DNA from 2 places in the Pseudomonas sp. JQ36 genome. Region 2 is predicted to be linked to the other one. Evidence: riboswitches for the same ligand, from Rfam matches in the RefSeq annotation. Region 2 holds a riboswitch; the other holds the start of a gene.
What was found. Region 2 has a riboswitch for cobalamin ahead of ACS4NR_RS09035 (CbtB domain-containing protein). Riboswitches for the same ligand answer to the same signal wherever they lie in the genome.

Region 1: another riboswitch for cobalamin. It lies ahead of cobO (cob(I)yrinic acid a,c-diamide adenosyltransferase); the one in region 2 lies ahead of ACS4NR_RS09035 (CbtB domain-containing protein).

The regions. Positions count from the first base shown of each region.
Region 1 covers NZ_CM132642.1:553,804-562,488, reverse strand. The annotation lists gene ACS4NR_RS02735 (cobyric acid synthase) at 1-827, opposite strand, end outside; gene cobD (threonine-phosphate decarboxylase CobD) at 824-1,816, opposite strand; gene cbiB (adenosylcobinamide-phosphate synthase CbiB) at 1,809-2,717, opposite strand; gene bluB (5,6-dimethylbenzimidazole synthase) at 2,714-3,364, opposite strand; gene ACS4NR_RS02715 (cobyrinate a,c-diamide synthase) at 3,361-4,743, opposite strand; gene cobO (cob(I)yrinic acid a,c-diamide adenosyltransferase) at 4,740-5,351, opposite strand; cobalamin riboswitch at 5,433-5,663, opposite strand; gene ACS4NR_RS02705 (hypothetical protein) at 5,828-6,412, shown strand; gene ACS4NR_RS02700 (PQQ-dependent sugar dehydrogenase) at 6,479-7,792, shown strand; gene ACS4NR_RS02695 (C40 family peptidase) at 7,920-8,456, opposite strand; gene ACS4NR_RS02690 (C40 family peptidase) at 8,676-8,685, opposite strand, start outside.
Region 2 covers NZ_CM132642.1:2,031,462-2,040,146, forward strand. The annotation lists gene cobW (cobalamin biosynthesis protein CobW) at 1-125, opposite strand, end outside; cobalamin riboswitch at 224-436, opposite strand; cobalamin riboswitch at 1,552-1,773, shown strand; gene ACS4NR_RS09035 (CbtB domain-containing protein) at 1,896-2,093, shown strand; gene ACS4NR_RS09040 (CbtA family protein) at 2,105-2,803, shown strand; gene ACS4NR_RS09045 (cobalamin biosynthesis protein) at 2,800-3,213, shown strand; gene cobM (precorrin-4 C(11)-methyltransferase) at 3,294-4,040, shown strand; gene nfuA (Fe-S biogenesis protein NfuA) at 4,188-4,772, opposite strand; gene ACS4NR_RS09060 (acyltransferase family protein) at 4,830-5,855, opposite strand; gene ACS4NR_RS09065 (fatty acid cis/trans isomerase) at 6,040-8,334, opposite strand; gene metH (methionine synthase) at 8,491-8,685, shown strand, end outside.

The sequences.
Region 1 (8,685 bases), 1.5 Mb from region 2:
AGGTCGACCTGCGGATGCAGACGCAGCGGATCGAAGTCAGTGTGGTTGCTGATGCGCGGCAGCACCGGCACCACCACTTTCAGCACTTGCTCGGCCTTGTCGGTCTGACGCTGGTCGATGCCGTCCTCAGCCTCCAGATGCAGGTCCATCACGTATGGCAATACGCCGACCACCGGTTTGCCGGTGCGCTGTTCCAGCCAGTCGAGGCCCGGTTGCAGCAAGGCGATGTCACCGCGAAAACGGTTGATGATGAAGCCCTTGACCCGTGCCTGTTCGCTCGGCGACAGCAACTCCAGCGTGCCGACCAGATGCGCGAAAACGCCGCCGCGATTGATGTCGGCGATCAGCAGCACCGGGCAATCCACCGCTTCGGCGAAGCCCATGTTGGCGATGTCACCGGCACGCAGGTTGATCTCGGCCGGCGAGCCAGCGCCTTCGACCATGACCAGCGGATACGCCGCGCTGAGCCGCTGGTGCGAGGCGAGCACCGCTTGCATGGCGATGGCTTTGTAGTCGTGATACGCCACCGCGTTCATGCTGGTGACCGCGCGGCCATGAATGATCACCTGCGCGCCGGTGTCGCTGTTGGGCTTGAGCAGCACCGGGTTCATGTCGGTGTGCGGTTCGAGATGCGCCGCTTGCGCCTGCACGGCTTGCGCACGGCCGATCTCGCCGCCGTCGGCGGTCACCGCGCTGTTAAGCGCCATATTCTGCGGTTTGAACGGCACCACCGCCACGCCCTGACGGGTGGCCCAGCGGCACAGCGCCGTCACCAGCGTGCTTTTACCGGCGTCGGACGTGGTGCCTTGAACCATCAAGGTTGTCATTGGTTTTCCTTGGCGAAAGCTTGCAGCGCTTGTTCGAGACGCGCTTCTTCAGCGGCGTTGGCCGGCAGACCAAAACGCAGGCTGCTGTTGTGGGTGAAGATGCGCAGGAGGATGCCGCGTCGGGCCATGAATTCGTGCAGCGCCGCCGCGTGCTCGGTGATCAGCCACTGGAACAACGCGCAACCACCGTGGGGTTTGAAGCCGTAGCGCTCCAGCAGCAAAGCCAGACGTTCACTGGCTTCATCGCTGCGAATGCGTTGCCGGGTGTGCGCTTCGGTGTCTTGCAGGCAAGCCTGACCGAGCACCCGCGTCGGCCCGCTCACCGCCCAGGGCCCGACCTGTTCCGCGAGCAATCTGAGCAATTTGCGTTCGGCCAGCACAAAGCCGAGACGCACCCCGGCCAGACCAAAAAACTTGCCGAACGAACGCAACACGATCAGGCCAACTTGATGGGTATGCGACGCCAGACTCAGCTGCGGCGTGTTATCCATGAACGCTTCATCGACCACCAGCCAACCGCCGCGCTGGGCCAGTCGCGCGTGCCAGTCGAGCAGCCGCGCCGGGGTCAGGCTCAGGCCGGTGGGGTTGTTCGGATTGACCACCACCAGCACGTCGAGGCTGTCGAGGAAGAATTCGACTTCCTGCTCCAGCACTTCGCGCACGATGTAACCGCTGCGGCGCCAGGCTTCGGCGTGCTCGGCATAACACGGCGACAACACGCCGACCTTGCCGGCGCGGCGCAAACGCGGCAGCAACTGAATCGCCATCTGCGAACCGGCCACCGGCAGCACCTGCGCGGCGCCGTAGTAATCGCACGCAGCCTGCTCCAGCCCGTCATCGGTTTCCGGCAAGCGCGCCCAGGCGCGCAACGGAATCTCCGGGACCGCAAACGGCCACGGCGCGAGGCCGCTGGAGAGGTCGAGCCAGTCAGCCTCGGCAATCCCGTAATCGAGTGCAGCCTTGCGCAGCCGGCCACCGTGCTCAAGCATAGAATTCAGCCCCCACGCAGAGAATCAGCAGCCATAACCATACCCCGCGCTGGACCAATTGCCAGCCGCGATCAATCGAATCGGCATCCGCCGGCGGACCTTCACCCAGTTGCGGACGCTCATGCAGTTCGCCGTGATAGATCGCCGGGCCGCCCAGTTCGACATTCAACGCACCGGCACCGGCAGCCATCACCGGACCGGCATTCGGGCTGTCCCATTGCGGCCCTTGGCTGCGCCAGCATTTCCAGGCAAGCCGGGTGTTGCCCAGCAGCGCGTAGGTCAGCGCCACCAACCGGGCCGGAATGTAGTTGAGCACGTCGTCGATTTTTGCCGCGCACCAGCCGAAGCGCTCGAAGCGTTCGTTGCGATAGCCCCACATCGCGTCGAGGGTGTTGCTCAATCGGTAGAGGACGACGCCCGGCGCGCCGGCCACGACAAACCAGAACAGCGCGGCGAACACCGCGTCGCTGCCATTTTCCAGCACCGATTCGGTGGCGGCACGGGCGACCGCGGTGCTGTCCAGTTCGCTGGTCTGGCGGCTGACCAGATAGCCAACACGCTTGCGCGCTTCTTCCAGATCATCAGCGCGCAAGGCGGCGGCTACCGGCGCGACATGCTCACCGAGGCTGCGCATGCCGAGGGCGCAATACAGCGCAAGAATCTCGACGATCCAGCCCACGTAGGGCGCCCAGGAAAACGCGGTGGCGAGCAAGGTCAGCGGCAGCACCGCGATCACCCACGCGGTGACCCCGTGACTGCGCCAGCCACGCCCGCCCGCATTGAAACGGCGCTCGATGCGCCCGGCAAAATTGCCGAACGCTACCAGCGGATGCCAGCGTTTCGGTTCACCCAGCAGCGCATCCAGCGCGACCGCGGCGACACTCAACAACGCCACACTCATTGACTCACTCCCCAATAATTTTCGTACAGCAACTCATTGAGCGGCCGCGCCTGCGCCCACCCTTCGAGTACCAGCATCGGCGCCGGATAGAATTCCTTGACCGGCCCCAGGCACAACACCGCCAGCGGCTTGGCCCCGGCCGGCAACCGCAGCAGATCGGCCAGTGCCTGCGGTTCGAACAGCGACACCCAGCCCATGCCCAGTCCTTCGGCACGGGAGGCCAGCCACAGATTCTGAATCGCGCAGGACAGCGAGGCCATGTCCATTTCCGGCAGCGTACGACGGCCGAAAATGTGTTTTTCACGATCGTCCATCAGTGCCGCGACCAGCACTTCGGCGCAGTCATTGATGCCTTCGACCTTGAGCTTCATGAACTCGTCACTGCGCTCGCCGAGGGCTTCGGCGGTACGCACGCGCTCTTCTTCGACGAGGTTCTGGATCTGCCCGCGCAAGCCGCGATCGCTGATGCGGATGAAACGCCATGGCTGCATCAGGCCGACGCTGGGCGCCTGATGCGCGGCTTCGAGCAGGCGGCGCAGCAACTCCGGCTCGACCGTGCCGCCGGTGAAGTGGCGCATGTCGCGGCGTTCGGCGATGACTTTATAGACCGCTGTGCGCTCGGCTTCAGTGAATGCGTTGTCGGTCATGGCCTCTTCGCGAGCAAGCCCGCTCCCACAGGGGTTAGGTGATCCAATGTGGGAGCGGGCTTGCTCGCGAAAGCGGCCTCAAGATCTGGCACAAACAGTGCCGCGATAGCCGCAGGATTCGACGGAAAGTAGAAATGCACGTACGACGCCGTCATCCGCCCTTCCCGATATACCGCCTCGGCTCCGCGCCCGCCATTCGGGCTCAGGCCCCGGGCGATCGGCGTCAGCTCAGTGGTGGTCAGGGAATGGTGATAGGTGTGGCCGCGCAACGAACCTTCCGGCAGATCCACCGCTTGCAGTGCCAGTGCCGCCAGACGTTTTTGCATTACCGCCTCACCGCGCAGCAGGCCGACCAGTTCGGCGCGGGTGCCGTCGACATCGGTCAACGCGTCGAGCAGATAGAGCATGCCGCCGCACTCGGCGAGCAACGGTTTGCCGGCGGCGTGGTGCGCACGGATCGCATCGAGCATCGCGGTGTTTTGCGATAACGCGACATGGTGCAATTCCGGATAACCACCGGGCAGATACAGACTGTCGGCCTCGGGCAATTGCGTATCGCGGATCGGCGAGAAGAAACTCAACTCGGCGCCCATCGCCCGTAGCAGGTCGAGACTGGCGCCGTAGGTGAAGGCAAAGGCCTCATCGCGAGCGACGGCGATGCGCACGCCGTCGAGCAGCGGTTCGGCAGGGATCACTTCAGGTGCGGCAAATTCCACGGCCGGTGGCAGCGCTACCTCGCAACTGCTGGCCAAGGCTTCGGCGGCGGCGTCGAGACGCAGGTCGAGATCATTCAATTCGCTGGCCTGCACCAGACCGAGGTGCCGGCTCGGCAACTCGATCCCGGTCTCGCGTGACAGCGCGCCGTACCAGCGCAGACCTTCGGTGAGGCTGCCTTCGAGCAACTGTGCATGACGCAAGGTGCCGACACGGTTGGCCAGCACGCCGGCGAATGGCAGGTCCGGCTGATACTTCGCCAAACCCAGTGCCAGGGCGCCAAAGGTCTGGGCCATGGCGGTACCGTCGATCACGCCGAGCACCGGCACGCCGAAATGCCGCGCCAGATCAGCGCTCGATGGTGTGCCGTCGAACAGGCCCATCACGCCTTCGATCAGGATCAGATCGGCTTCGGCAGCAGCTTCCCACAACAGACGGCGACTTTCCTGCTCGCCGACCATCCACATGTCCAGTTGATACACCGGCGCACCGCTGGCGCGCTCGAGAATCATCGGGTCGAGGAAGTCCGGGCCGCACTTGAACACGCGCACCTTGCGCCCCTGGTTGCGATGCAAGCGAGCGAGCGCGGCAGTGACGGTGGTCTTGCCCTGACCGGAGGCCGGCGCGGCAATCAGTACCGCCGGGCAGTGACGTGGTTGATTCAAAGTTCGACGCCTTTCTGCGCTTTGATGCCGGCCTGGAAGGCGTGTTTGAGCATGCCCATTTCGGTGACGGTATCGCCCATCTCGATCATTTCCGGCTTGGCCGCGCGACCGGTGACGATCACGTGCTGCATCGGCGGACGCGCCTGCAAGTCGCTGAGCACCTGATCAAGATCGAGGTAGCCGTGCTTGAGGGCGATGTTCAGTTCGTCCAGCACCACCAGGCCGATCGACGGATCGCGCAGCAGCTCGCGGGACACTGCCCACGCGGCTTCGGCGGCGGCGATGTCACGCTGGCGATCCTGGGTTTCCCAAGTGAAACCCTCGCCCATCACGTGAAAACGCACTTGCTCGGGAAAGCGGCGGAAGAACAGTTCTTCGCCGGTGCTGTTGCGACCCTTAATGAACTGCACCACGCCGCACTGCATGCCGTGGCCCATGGCGCGGGCGAGCATGCCGAACGCCGAGCTGCTTTTGCCTTTGCCATTGCCGGTCAGCACCAGCACCAGGCCGCACTCGTCAGGCGAATTGGCGATGCGTTCGTCGATCACGGCTTTTTTGCGCTGCATACGCGCCAGATGGCGTTCGTCGCGCTCGGGGGAATCGGTCATGGGGGAGCTCTCCGTTGAGGCTGGATAACGGCGGGCAGGCACAAGAATAGACGGCAAAAAGCCTGGCATCGCCCACCGTGATGCCGCTGGATGGATCAGGCCGGTCTCCGGGCTCATGAGCGGCGAATCGCCTGGCTGCGCGCCTTCCCGCTTCTGTCGAGGCAGTGGCTCAAGGCGCAGCTTTTACTCATTTACCGTTGCGGGGGCAGCGCCGGGATCGTGATCGTTCTTCGCCTGAAGACAACCCTCACCGGCTTCCCTGTTTCACTCTGTCGACACAGGTCACAGAGCACCTGAAACAAGCCGCGAAGGTTAGAGGGTTGGGGGTGGAGCGTCAATTAAAGAGGGGGCCGTCGGGCGAATAACTGCCGTCGATCAATTAACTGACGCCAATCTTGTGCCACACTGAGACAAGTGATATCAAAGAGCCATGCTTTTGTTTGAAAAAGCACACTACAACAATAAGGATGATGACGATGCAAGGCATGATCATCAGCAACCCGCGCCTGGAATTCCTGCGCCCGATGCTTGAACGCTGGTTTGACTGTATCGACCGCTACAACGCCATTCGCGGCGACAACGACACCCCTTACTGGCATGACGAGAAAGCCAATCTCGGATTGCTCTCCGCGGCGGCATGGATGGCCGAACTGGTGACCCTTTGCGATACCGCCACGCGCAAACAGAACGAGGAAGGCGAACGCAATGCCCGCGCCGACCTGTTCATCGCCGGGGCTGAAGACCGCGCCTACCTCCGGGCGACCCAACGCTGGCCGCGAGTCAACAACCTCAATCTGACCCAGGCCCTGCTGGACATCACCAGCGATGCCAAACGCATCAGCTTCGCCAGCGATCTCAAACTCGGCTGCCTGTTCGTCGCCCCGCAAAAGGCCCAGCACAGCGCCAGCCCCGAAGAACTGCAGGACATGGTCGACGACCTGCAAAAGGAACACTGCTGCGCGGTGGCCTGGTATTTCCCCTACGCCTACCGCAAGTTGCGCAGCGAAGCGGGCAACTATCACCCAGGCGTCGCCGTGCTGTTCAAAGAGGCCCGCGGTTGAGCGGTTGAACCATCGGGTGCGCAAGCTCCTCTATGATTAGGCAAGCATTCATAGGGAAGATCAGTAATGCGCAAAACCCAACTCGCTCTCGTCATCGCCCTCGCCGGAGGGCTCGCCGCCTGCGGTGAATCCTCCAGCCTGCAAGTTTCTGACGGCACCGGCCCGTCACCGAAACTGCCTGAACCGAACAAAACCCTGATCCCGACGGTGAACATCGCCCCGGCGGTCGGCTGGCCTGCGGGCGGCAAACCGACTGCTGCGGCCGGCACGCAAGTCGCGGCATTCGCCGAAGGCCTCGATCACCCGCGCTGGCTCTACGTACTGCCCAACGGTGATGTGCTGGTGGCGGAAACCAATGCCCCGCCCAAACCGGACGACAGCAGCGGCATTCGTGGCTGGGTGATGAAGAAAGTCATGGGCAAGGCCGGCGCTGGTGTGCCGAGCCCGAATCGCATCACCCTGCTGCGCGATGCCGACCACGACGGCGTGGCCGAGACCCGCACGGTGTTTCTGCAGAATCTCAACTCCCCGTTTGGCATGACCCTGGTCGGCAACGATCTGTACGTCGCCGACACCGATCGCCTGCTGCGCTTCCACTACGAGCAAGGCGCGACCGAGATCAAGACGCAGCCGATCAAAGTCACCGACCTGCCGGGCGGCACCATGAACCATCACTGGACCAAGAACGTCACCGCCAGCAAGGACGGCAACAAGCTGTACGTCACCGTCGGCTCGAACAGCAACGTCGGCGAGAATGGTCTGGATAAAGAAGAAGGACGTGCGGCGATTTGGGAAGTGGATCGCGCCACCGGCAACCACCGGATCTTCGCCTCGGGCATTCGCAACCCCAACGGCCTGGCATGGGAGCCCACCACAGGCGCGTTGTGGACAGCGGTCAACGAACGTGACGAGATCGGCAGCGATCTGGTGCCGGACTACATCACCTCGGTCAAGGACGGTGGCTTCTATGGCTGGCCATTCAGCTACTACGGTCAGCACGTGGATGTGCGGGTGAAGCCGCAGAATCTGGATCTGGTGGCCAAGGCTATCGCCCCGGACTACGCCGTCGGCCCGCATACCGCCTCGCTGGGCCTGACCTTCGCTGAAGGCAATAGCCTGCCGGCGCAGTTCAAGGAGGGCGCGTTCATCGGCCAGCACGGCTCGTGGAACCGCAAACCGCACAGTGGCTATAAAGTGATTTTCGTACCATTCGCCGCCGGCAAGCCGAACGGAGCACCGGTGGATGTGCTGACCGGTTTCCTCGACAAGGACGAGAACGCGCTGGGTCGCCCGGTAGGCGTGGTGATCGACCAGCAAGGTGGTTTGCTGGTAGCAGATGATGTGGGGAACAAGGTTTGGCGAGTGTCGTCCGCCAAATAATCTGACACACCCTAAAACAACTGTGGGAGCGGGCTTGCTCGCGAAAGCGTCAAGTCATTCAACATCGTAGTTGAATGACACAGCGCATTCGCGAGCAAGCCCGCTCCCACATTTAAATCCTCAGCGGTTACGGGTTATGCGCCAGATGCTCAGGCTGCAACACCCGCTTGGCACTCAGATACGCCTTCTGCCAGTACGCCTTCGACAGACTGTCCAGCTTCACCGTGCCGCCGGTGGCCGGCGCATGCACGAAGCGCCCTTCCCCAACGTAAATCCCCGCATGGCTGACCTGCGAGCCGCCATTGGTAGCGAAGAAGATCAGGTCGCCGGTCTGCAAACCCTCTTTGCCGACATTCGGCGCCTGCATCACGATCATCTCGCGCGTCGAACGCGGCAAGCTGATGCCGGCAGCATCGCGGTAGACGAAACCGATCAGACCACTGCAATCGAACCCGGAGTCCGGTGTGTTGCCGCCCCAACGATAAGGCGTGCCGACCAGGCCCAGCGCGCGAAACAGCACGTCTTCAGCAGCAGGCGAAAAAGCTTGGGAAGGCCCGAACACCACCGGAGCGCGTACGACGGGCGCAGGCGGCGGAGTGCGGCTGGCGCAGGCGCTGAGCAGCGCTGCGAAGAAGATCAACGTGAGGCGGGCCGACATCGTCATAAGCAGAACATCCTGATCTGGCTGCGGCTTTCTCTGCCGAATGGACAGAAACAAAACCGCCTGCGCAGCACGCAGGCGGTTTGCCATCAATATAGATACAGGATTCTAGCGGCTACGCGGCAAACTTCAAGTAAGACTTTAACTTCACCTTGTAAAGTCTAGGTCTACTTCCCAGCCGGAACCGTTTTTGTCGCCACGGACGTGGCGACAACGGGGGAATTACTTGCGA
Region 2 (8,685 bases):
TCGTTGACGATCACCGCGATACGACGGCCCTGAGCGTTGTCGAGCATGTGTCGCAGCAAGGTGGTTTTGCCCGAGCCGAGGAAACCGGTGACGATGGTGACGGGGAGTTTGGCCAGTGTTTTCATCGGATGCCCTTTGGCAAGGTGGCGGGCATGCGGGACGAGATCCGCTGCGAGCGTGCGCGCGGAAGAATTCGCCACCGGATCACCCCGCCCGGTTGTAGTGAGAAATCTGTCACGAGGCAGGTCTCCTGGCTGACGGTGTTCAGGCCTTGCGCCTGGCGTTCGTTGCGCCTTCCCGCGGGCTCAGTGGATTGAGCTGGCAGTGGCGTGGCAACGAACTTCACCGTTCACAGTTGCGGGGGCAGCCGCGGCTTTGACCGCGTTCCCTTCTTAGCTTCGGCGTGGGCCGAAGAACCTCGAAAGCGCAAGGCTACGCATCGGGTGGTGACCGGTCAATGGTTGGATTGGGGGCATATCCGTTGCTGCGGGGGTTGCTGATTACGGTTTCGCCATTGCGGCGGGTCACTTTTGCCAGACTTCGGGTTACGGGGTTTGGTTTTTTTGGATTGGGGGCATATCCGTTTCTGCGGGTGTCGCCGCTGGCGGTTTCGCCGTTGAGGCGGGTCACTTTTGCCAGACTTCGGGTTAAGGGGTTTGGTTTTTTTGGATTGGGGGCATATCCGTTTCTGCGGGTGTCGCCACTGGCGGTTTCGCTCTTACAGCGAGTCACCTTTTCCAAACGCCGAAAAGGTAACCCAAAAGGCTTTGCCCCGGCGTACGGCACTTCGCTGAGGCTCAGTGTTCCCTCGCTACGGTGTCCATCCGGGGGCATCGCCTACGGTTTGCTTCGCTGCACCTCCTCTCGATGTATGCGGCTTCGCCGCATGGCGCTGCGCGCCTAACCCCCTGATGGACACCTTCGCTCGGCCTGCCGAAGGGGCAGAAGATCAAAAGCCACATCAAAAGCCAGAGCCAAAGCAGGTCAAAAGATCGCAGCCTTCGGCAGCTCCTACATGGGATTGGGTGTGTTCAGTTGGAGTTTGGTCGACTGGCAGGCCGCCTTCGCGAGCAAGCCCGCTCCCACAGTTGGAATGGGTGTGTTCAGTTTGAAATTGGTCGGCTGTCAGGCCGCCATCGCCAGCAGGATGGCTCCTACAATTTAGATAGCGTGCACCCCATGCGGCGAAGCCGCCCCACTCAACACAATGAGCGTTAGCTCGAGTACCGCTTTTGATCTGAGGGCCCGTCGGCAGGCTGAGTGGAGGGATTTATCCGGGGGGGGGAGCGCAGCGACCGTTTGGCGCAGCCAAACACAGCGAGAGGAGGTGCAGCGAAGCAAACCGTAGGCGCTGCCCCCCGGATGAATCCCGCAGCGAAGGAACCCGAGCCTAGGCGAGGGCCGGACGTCAGGGCATAGACCTTTTGGTTACTTTTGGGGCGTTTGCCAAAAGTGACCCGCCGTAAGGGCGGAACCCTAAGTGGCCGTTACCGCAGCAATGGATATCCCCCCATACCCATCCGATTGACTCAAATCCCCAACCCATGCTCTCCTACACAACTTGTTACGGGTGCCCTTCACAGGGTGAAACGGGAAACCGGTGAATCATGTGCTTTACTCAAAGCCATGTCAGTCCGGTGCTGCCCCCGCAACGGTAAGCGAGCGAAGCGTCAAATCCACTGTGCCATTACGGCATGGGAAGGTGACGCTTGCAGGTCGGCCAGACGCCAACCCCTCGTGAGCCCGGAGACCGGCCCGCAACACACAGTGCGCATTTTGCGTCACTGAACATAACAAACCCGCGGTGGGCGGGCGCTGTTCGAACCTCTGCGTGCCCGACTCGCAGGGGTTTTCATGCGCTCTGTTGACCCGCTGACACTCCAGAGGGAAGCGCCATGTCGATCATCAGCAGCACCGGCAGCAACACCGACAAAATCTCCAGCACCAGCACATTGAGCCAACGCCTGACCGCCGCGATTTTCGCGTCGTTCCTGGGTGCCGGCCTCGTTTACTTCGCCGGTTTCTCGCACATCGAAGCGGTGCATAACGCCGCTCACGATACCCGCCACAGCGCCGCGTTCCCGTGCCACTGAGACCTGCCGACATGATCAAGCGTATCGCGCAAACCGCAGGCTTCACCGGCCTGCTGGCCGCCCTGCTGCTGACATTGCTGCAAAGCTTCTGGGTCTCGCCGCTGATTCTGCAGGCCGAAACCTTCGAGAAATCCGAACCTGTGGCCGTTCACGAACACGCCGCCGGCACCGCCGCTCACACCCATGACGCCGAAGCCTGGGAGCCGGAAGATGGCTGGCAACGTGTGGTCTCGACCACCGGCGGCAATCTGGTAGTGGCAGTCGGTTTCGCCCTGATGCTCGCCGGCCTGTACACCCTGCGTGCACCGACCAAAACCTCGCAAGGCCTGCTCTGGGGCCTGGCCGGCTACGCGACCTTCGTCCTTGCGCCGACCCTGGGCCTGCCGCCTGAACTGCCGGGCACCGCCGCAGCCGATCTGGCTTCGCGGCAAACCTGGTGGATCGGCACCGCTGCCTCCACCGCAGTTGGCCTGGCGTTGATTGTGTTCAGCCGCCACTGGCTGATGAAGTTGCTGGGCGTGGCGATCCTCGCCGTGCCGCACGTGATCGGCGCTCCGCAACCGGAAGTGCATTCGATGCTCGCTCCGGAAGCGCTGGAAACCCAGTTCAAAATCGCTTCGCAGTTGACCAACGTGGCGTTCTGGCTGGCCCTGGGCCTGATCAGCGCCTGGTTGTTCCGCCGCAAAAGCGATGGTCAGTACCACGCATGACAGATGACCGCGCAGCGCCGACCTTCGTGGTCGGCCTGGGCTGCCAGCGCGGCTGCCCGGTCAGCACGCTGCGCGCGTTACTCGATCAGGCGTTGCAGGCGCATCGCATCGAGCTGGAAGCGGTCAAGGCCCTGGCCAGCATCGATCTCAAACGCGATGAACCCGGTTTGCAGGAACTGGCCAGCCAGTTGGCGTTGCCGCTGTTGTATTTCAGCAGCGACGAACTGGCCAATTATCAGCAACGCCTAAGCCACCATTCGCAGATCGCCTACGAGCGCACCGGTTGCTACGGCGTTGCGGAGAGTGCCGCGCTGGCCCTTGCCGAGCAGTTGATTCAGGCACCGGCAAAACTGCTGATTTCCCGGCAAAAATACGCTCAGGCAACCTTGGCATTGGCCGGCGCTGCGTAAATTCCCGATAATCCCCCGTTTGATCATGAGCAATCTTCATCTGAAGCGTTGCCCTGCCCCGTTTTCCACAGGATTTCTTCATGACCGTCTACTTCATCGGCGCCGGCCCCGGCGACCCGGAACTGATCACCGTCAAAGGCCAGCGGTTGATCCGCAGCTGCCCGGTGATCATCTACGCAGGCTCGCTGGTGCCGGCCGCGGTGCTGGAGGGGCATCAGGCCGAAACCGTGGTCAACAGCGCCGAATTGCATCTGGAGCAGATCATTCAACTGATCACAACCGCCCATGCCAAGGGCCAGAACGTAGCGCGGGTGCATTCGGGTGATCCGAGCCTGTATGGCGCGATTGGCGAGCAGATTCGTTATTTGCGTGAGTTGCAGATTCCGTTCGAAATCATCCCCGGCGTCACCGCCACCGCAGCGTGTGCGGCGTTGCTTGGCGCGGAACTGACATTGCCGGACGTGTCGCAGAGCGTGATTCTGACCCGCTACGCGGACAAGACCGCGATGCCGGCGGGTGAGGAACTGAGCAGTCTGGCGCAGCATGGCGCGACCATGGCGATTCATCTGGGGGTCAATCATTTGCAGAAAATCATCGCCAAACTGCTGCCGCATTACGGCGCGGATTGCCCGATTGCGGTGATTCACCGGGCGACGTGGCCGGATCAGGACTGGGTAGTGGGGACGCTGGAGGATATTGCCGAGAAGGTTGCGGCCAAAGGGTTTCGGCGTACGGCGTTGATTCTGGTGGGACGGGTGTTGGGCAGTGAGGTGTTTAGCGAGTCGTCGCTGTATCGCGCGGGGCATGCGCACCTCTATCGCCCATGAAGGCCCTTTCGCGAGCAAGCCCGCTCCCACATTTGGAATGCGCTCAAATGTGGGAGCGGGCTTGCTCGCGAAGGCGTCATTGAATTTCACGCAAAAAAAACGGCGCTCACGGGGCGCCGTTTTTTATGTTCGCAGTGAACACCTTACTCAGTAGTAGGCATTTTCTTTCTGCGTGTGGTCGGTCACGTCACGCACACCTTTGAGCTCTGGAATACGCTCGAGCAAGGTGCGCTCGATGCCTTCCTTCAGGGTCACGTCGGCCTGGCCGCAGCCCTGGCAACCGCCGCCGAACTGCAGCACGGCGATGCCGTCCTCGACCACATCGATCAGGCTGACCTGACCGCCGTGGCTGGCCAGCCCCGGGTTGATTTCGGTTTGCAGGTAGTAGTTGATGCGCTCGTTGACCGGGCTGTCGGCGTTGACCATCGGGACTTTGGCGTTTGGCGCCTTGATGGTCAGCTGGCCGCCCATGCGGTCGGTGGCGTAATCGACGACGGCATCGTCAAGGAACGCTTCGCTGAACGAATCGATGTAGGCAGTGAAGCTTTTCAGCCCCAGCGCGGTATCTTCTGGTTTTTCTTCGCCCGGCTTGCAGTAGGCAATGCAGGTTTCGGCGTACTGGGTGCCAGGCTGGGTGATGAAGACGCGGATGCCGATGCCCGGGGTGTTCTGCTTGGAGAGCAGATCGGCCAGGTAATCGTGGGCGGCGTCGGTAATGGTAATAGCGGTCATGGAAACTCCTCGCAGGCTTGGGCGCAGTTTACGCCAATCATTGCGCCGGACAAAGTCCTAGTATTTTTGTCGGGAAAGATTCTCGACAGATGCGTGCAACGGTTCGCCATCGATCCGCGCTTTAAGCCACTGATAGCTGCGTTTTTCCACCCATTCGTAGCTCAACCATGACCCCACGCCAATGGCCAGCGCGCAGACGATGAACATCAGATACGGGTTTATCCCGTAGTGCCGCGCGATAAAACCGCCAACCGACAGTATCAGCACGTGCATCAGATACACCGAATAGGAACAGTCACCCAGCCATTTCATCACCCGGTTACGCTCGACGTAACGCTCCAGCGCCATGCAGGCCATCACCAGTACCGCGCTCGGCACACCCCAGTTCAACAGCCTTGGCGCTGGCGCCAGGTGATAGATCGCCAACAACGCGGCGCCCATCGCCAACAGCGGCAGCCACAGGCCGGCGCCAATCCAGCCCCGGCGATAAAGCACGCCGATGCCGATCCCCAGCAAAAACTCGTAGACGATATCGGAACGGTAAAACTCGTTGAGCCAGCCGAACGCCTGACATGCTGAAAACAGTAATGCGGCGACCACCAGCAAGCGCACCTGCCAGCGGAACACCAGCGCACACGCAAACAACACATAGAAGAGCATTTCGTAATTGAGCGTCCAGCCGACATTGAGCGTCGGATAGATCCCATAGCCGCCGGGGTTTTGTGCAGGGATGAATAACAGCGACGCGAGGAAATGCGCCCAGTCCACCGTCTGATCCGGCAACAGCGGCTGGGCGAAGACCACCAACAACGCCATCAACAGCGTGTACAGCCAGTACGCGGGGACAATCCGCGACAGCCGATACAGCAGGAATTGCCCCGGCCGCAGAATCTTGTCCTCGGTGGACAGGAAAATCACCAGACCGCTGATGACAAAGAAAATATCGACGCCGACCGCGCCTTTGTCGATGAAGAACTGCCCGACCGGGCCGCGGGCCTTGAAGTCGAAGAAAATCTGCATGAAGTGGTGGCAGACCACCGTCCACGCGGCAAGCGCCCGCAGGGCCTGCACTGAAATCAACATGATCGGCTCCTGTCCACAACTCTCAAAACCACCACCGACCCCTTGTAGGAGTGAGCCTGCTCGCGATGACGGCATGTCAGGCGACAACCATTCTGAATGGACTGACGCCATCGCGAGCAAGCTCACTCCTACAGGGAATGTGCGGTGTTGCTAAGAATTAGGACAGTCGGCCTGTATTAAACGATCAAAGATTCTCGTAGCGGTTCATGTCCAGCACGCCCTCTTCCACCGGATCGGTTTCGTGGAGGTATTGGCTCAGGTCGTGGAAATAGAACCAGAATTGCGGATGACTGCGACGGATCCCCCAGCGTTCGACGATTTTCTCGAAACGATCGGCATCCTTGGCATTCTCCATGGCATCGACAAATTCCGATACTTGCTCGGCCGGAATGTTGAAGATGAAGTTCGGATAGCTGCTGAGCACGCCCGGGTAAATGGTCAAGGTGTCCAGCCCTGGCTGATAGCGCAGCGACTCGCCCAACAGGAACGCCACGTTGCTGTGCGCGCGATTGCGCAGCAGGCTGTATACCTCGCGTTTGCCGCTGCGGGTTTCGATGCGCAGCATGCTCGCTTCCGGCAATTGGTCGATGACCTTCAAACCGGCGGCCGGGCGCGAAGTCAGACGGCTCAACGCCTGCTCGGCATTTTGCAGGGCCGGGTCGATATTCGGCCGCGAGCAATAGGCGCCGTCACAGCGGTTGATCGGATCCGGCCGCGCATTAAGGTCGCCATAACGCCCCAACAACTGCATGGCGAAGTCGAATTTCGGATCTTTCTCATCGAGTTTCAGTGCGGTCGGTTTGTCGTCGTCGATGGCTTCGTAATCGAGCCACATCTTGAACTGGCCGCTGCTCTGGTACCAATCGTTGAGGTAGCCCTCGCGGGAATCGGCCGGCATCAGGCGCAGGAAGTTCTGCTCGGCACCGTTGCGGATCAGATCGAAATACAGGCGGGTCTGCGCCTGATGGGAGACGTTGCCGAACACATCGAAATTCACCGCCAACTGGTAATAGGTGCGCTCCAGCAGCGGATAGTCGAACAGCCACATGGTCTGTGGCACCTCGCCAATCAGGCCTTTGGTCACCGACGCACTGTCAAAGTGACGGAAAATGCTCAGCAGCGCGTTATCGTTACCGGCCCACAGAGTTGACCAGCTCGGGGCCGGCAGTTCGGCGTAGCTGTCGCGGCGCAGGGCTTCGTATTCGTTGCGCTTGTTGCGGTAGTTGTGCCACAGACTCAGCACACTGCCGACGTCGTCGTTCTGCCCGGGCATTGCCAGCAACGGCGTGGCCTGGCCGCGATAGTTGGGATCGGTGATGTACAGATCGTGTTCCGGAGCCTGGAACAGCGCCCAGAAGTTATCGCGGATCACATCCGTCGCAATCTGCCCACGGCACACCGGCCCGCGAATAAAGGTGCGGACGAAGTATTCGGCGTTGTCGAGCATGAACTGATAACGCGCCTGCGCCGGAATCGCCTCGAAGGTGGCGAACGGGTTGGCCCGGCTCTGCGGGCCGTAACCCGGCAATGCATTGACCTGCCAGTTGCCGCTGTAGAACAGGCTCTTGACCCGTGCCATCTTCGCCGCGCTCAGCGGATAGGTGATGTGGGTCTTGTGCACGATCACCCCTTGCACCGGCCACAAGCGGTAATACACCTGAGTGCCCGGATCGTCATTCGGGCGACGGGTGGCGATCAGGTCGATCGGCTGCCCTGTCGGCGTGCGCGAACGCACCCATTGGAAGTAGTGCCCCGGTTCGCCGTCCTTGAAATAGAGGTGCGCAAGGTACCAGTGTTCGAACAGCCAGCGCCCGACCAGACTCTGCCGCGCGCCCGGCGCATTGAGCAGGTTTTCCCACTGGACGATTTGCAGCGCTTCTTTGGCGCTCGGCGCCAGCCCCTGCTCGTCGATCGGTGCACCGGACGCCAGCCAGCGTTGCAGGGTCTGGTATTGCTGATCGGTCAGCCCGGTCACCGCCAGCGGCATGCCTTCTTTCGGGTGAGCGCCGGCATAGCCGTCAAACTCGGCGGGCATCGCGCACATGTTTTCCCGTTGCAGGCCGAGGACGATGTCTTGCGGCAGCTTGGCATTCGGGGTCAGCGGGGTTTTGTGGCCCAGTTCCAGCATCCGCGCCATCAGCGCCGCCTGGCTGCCCTGGGCATCGAGTACCGAATAAAAGCCTTTCTGCTGCCAGGCACGTTTGCCGAAGGCGTCGTAGAACAGCCGCGTGGTCGGCGCCGCCTGAGTGCGTTCGCCGTCGTAGACCGGCATCTTGCTCGCGCCCCGCCCTGCGCCTTCGCCGCTGCCCAGATTGAGCTGGCACGCCGAGTCGTAGCAGGCGTGGCAGGCCACACACTTCTCGGTGAAGATTGGCTGGATATCACGCGTATATGAAATAGAAGGTGAGATCGCGGGTTCCTGCGCAATGGCGCCCCAGCTTAAAAACAGCAAGAAAATGCTGATGACGCGGTACGACATGCCCATGATCCCGATCGTGAAAAAAACGCCCGCGATTCTACAGTATGACGCTCGTACCAACATGAACGATATTCATGCAAAAGCAGCACGTGCTCCAAAAGCGCACAGGTTTGTTATGATCCCGCCCCTTCGTCATGGTCTTTTCGAGTAGTCCCAATGTCCGATCGCAGCGTCCGCCTTCAAGCTCTCAAGCAAGCCCTCAAAGAGCGCATCCTGATTCTCGACGGCGGCATGGGCACGATGATCCAGAGCTACAAGCTCGAAGAGCAGGATTATCGCGGCAAACGCTTCGCTGACTGGCCAAGTGACGTCAAGGGCAATAACGACCTGTTGGTGATCACTCGTCCCGAC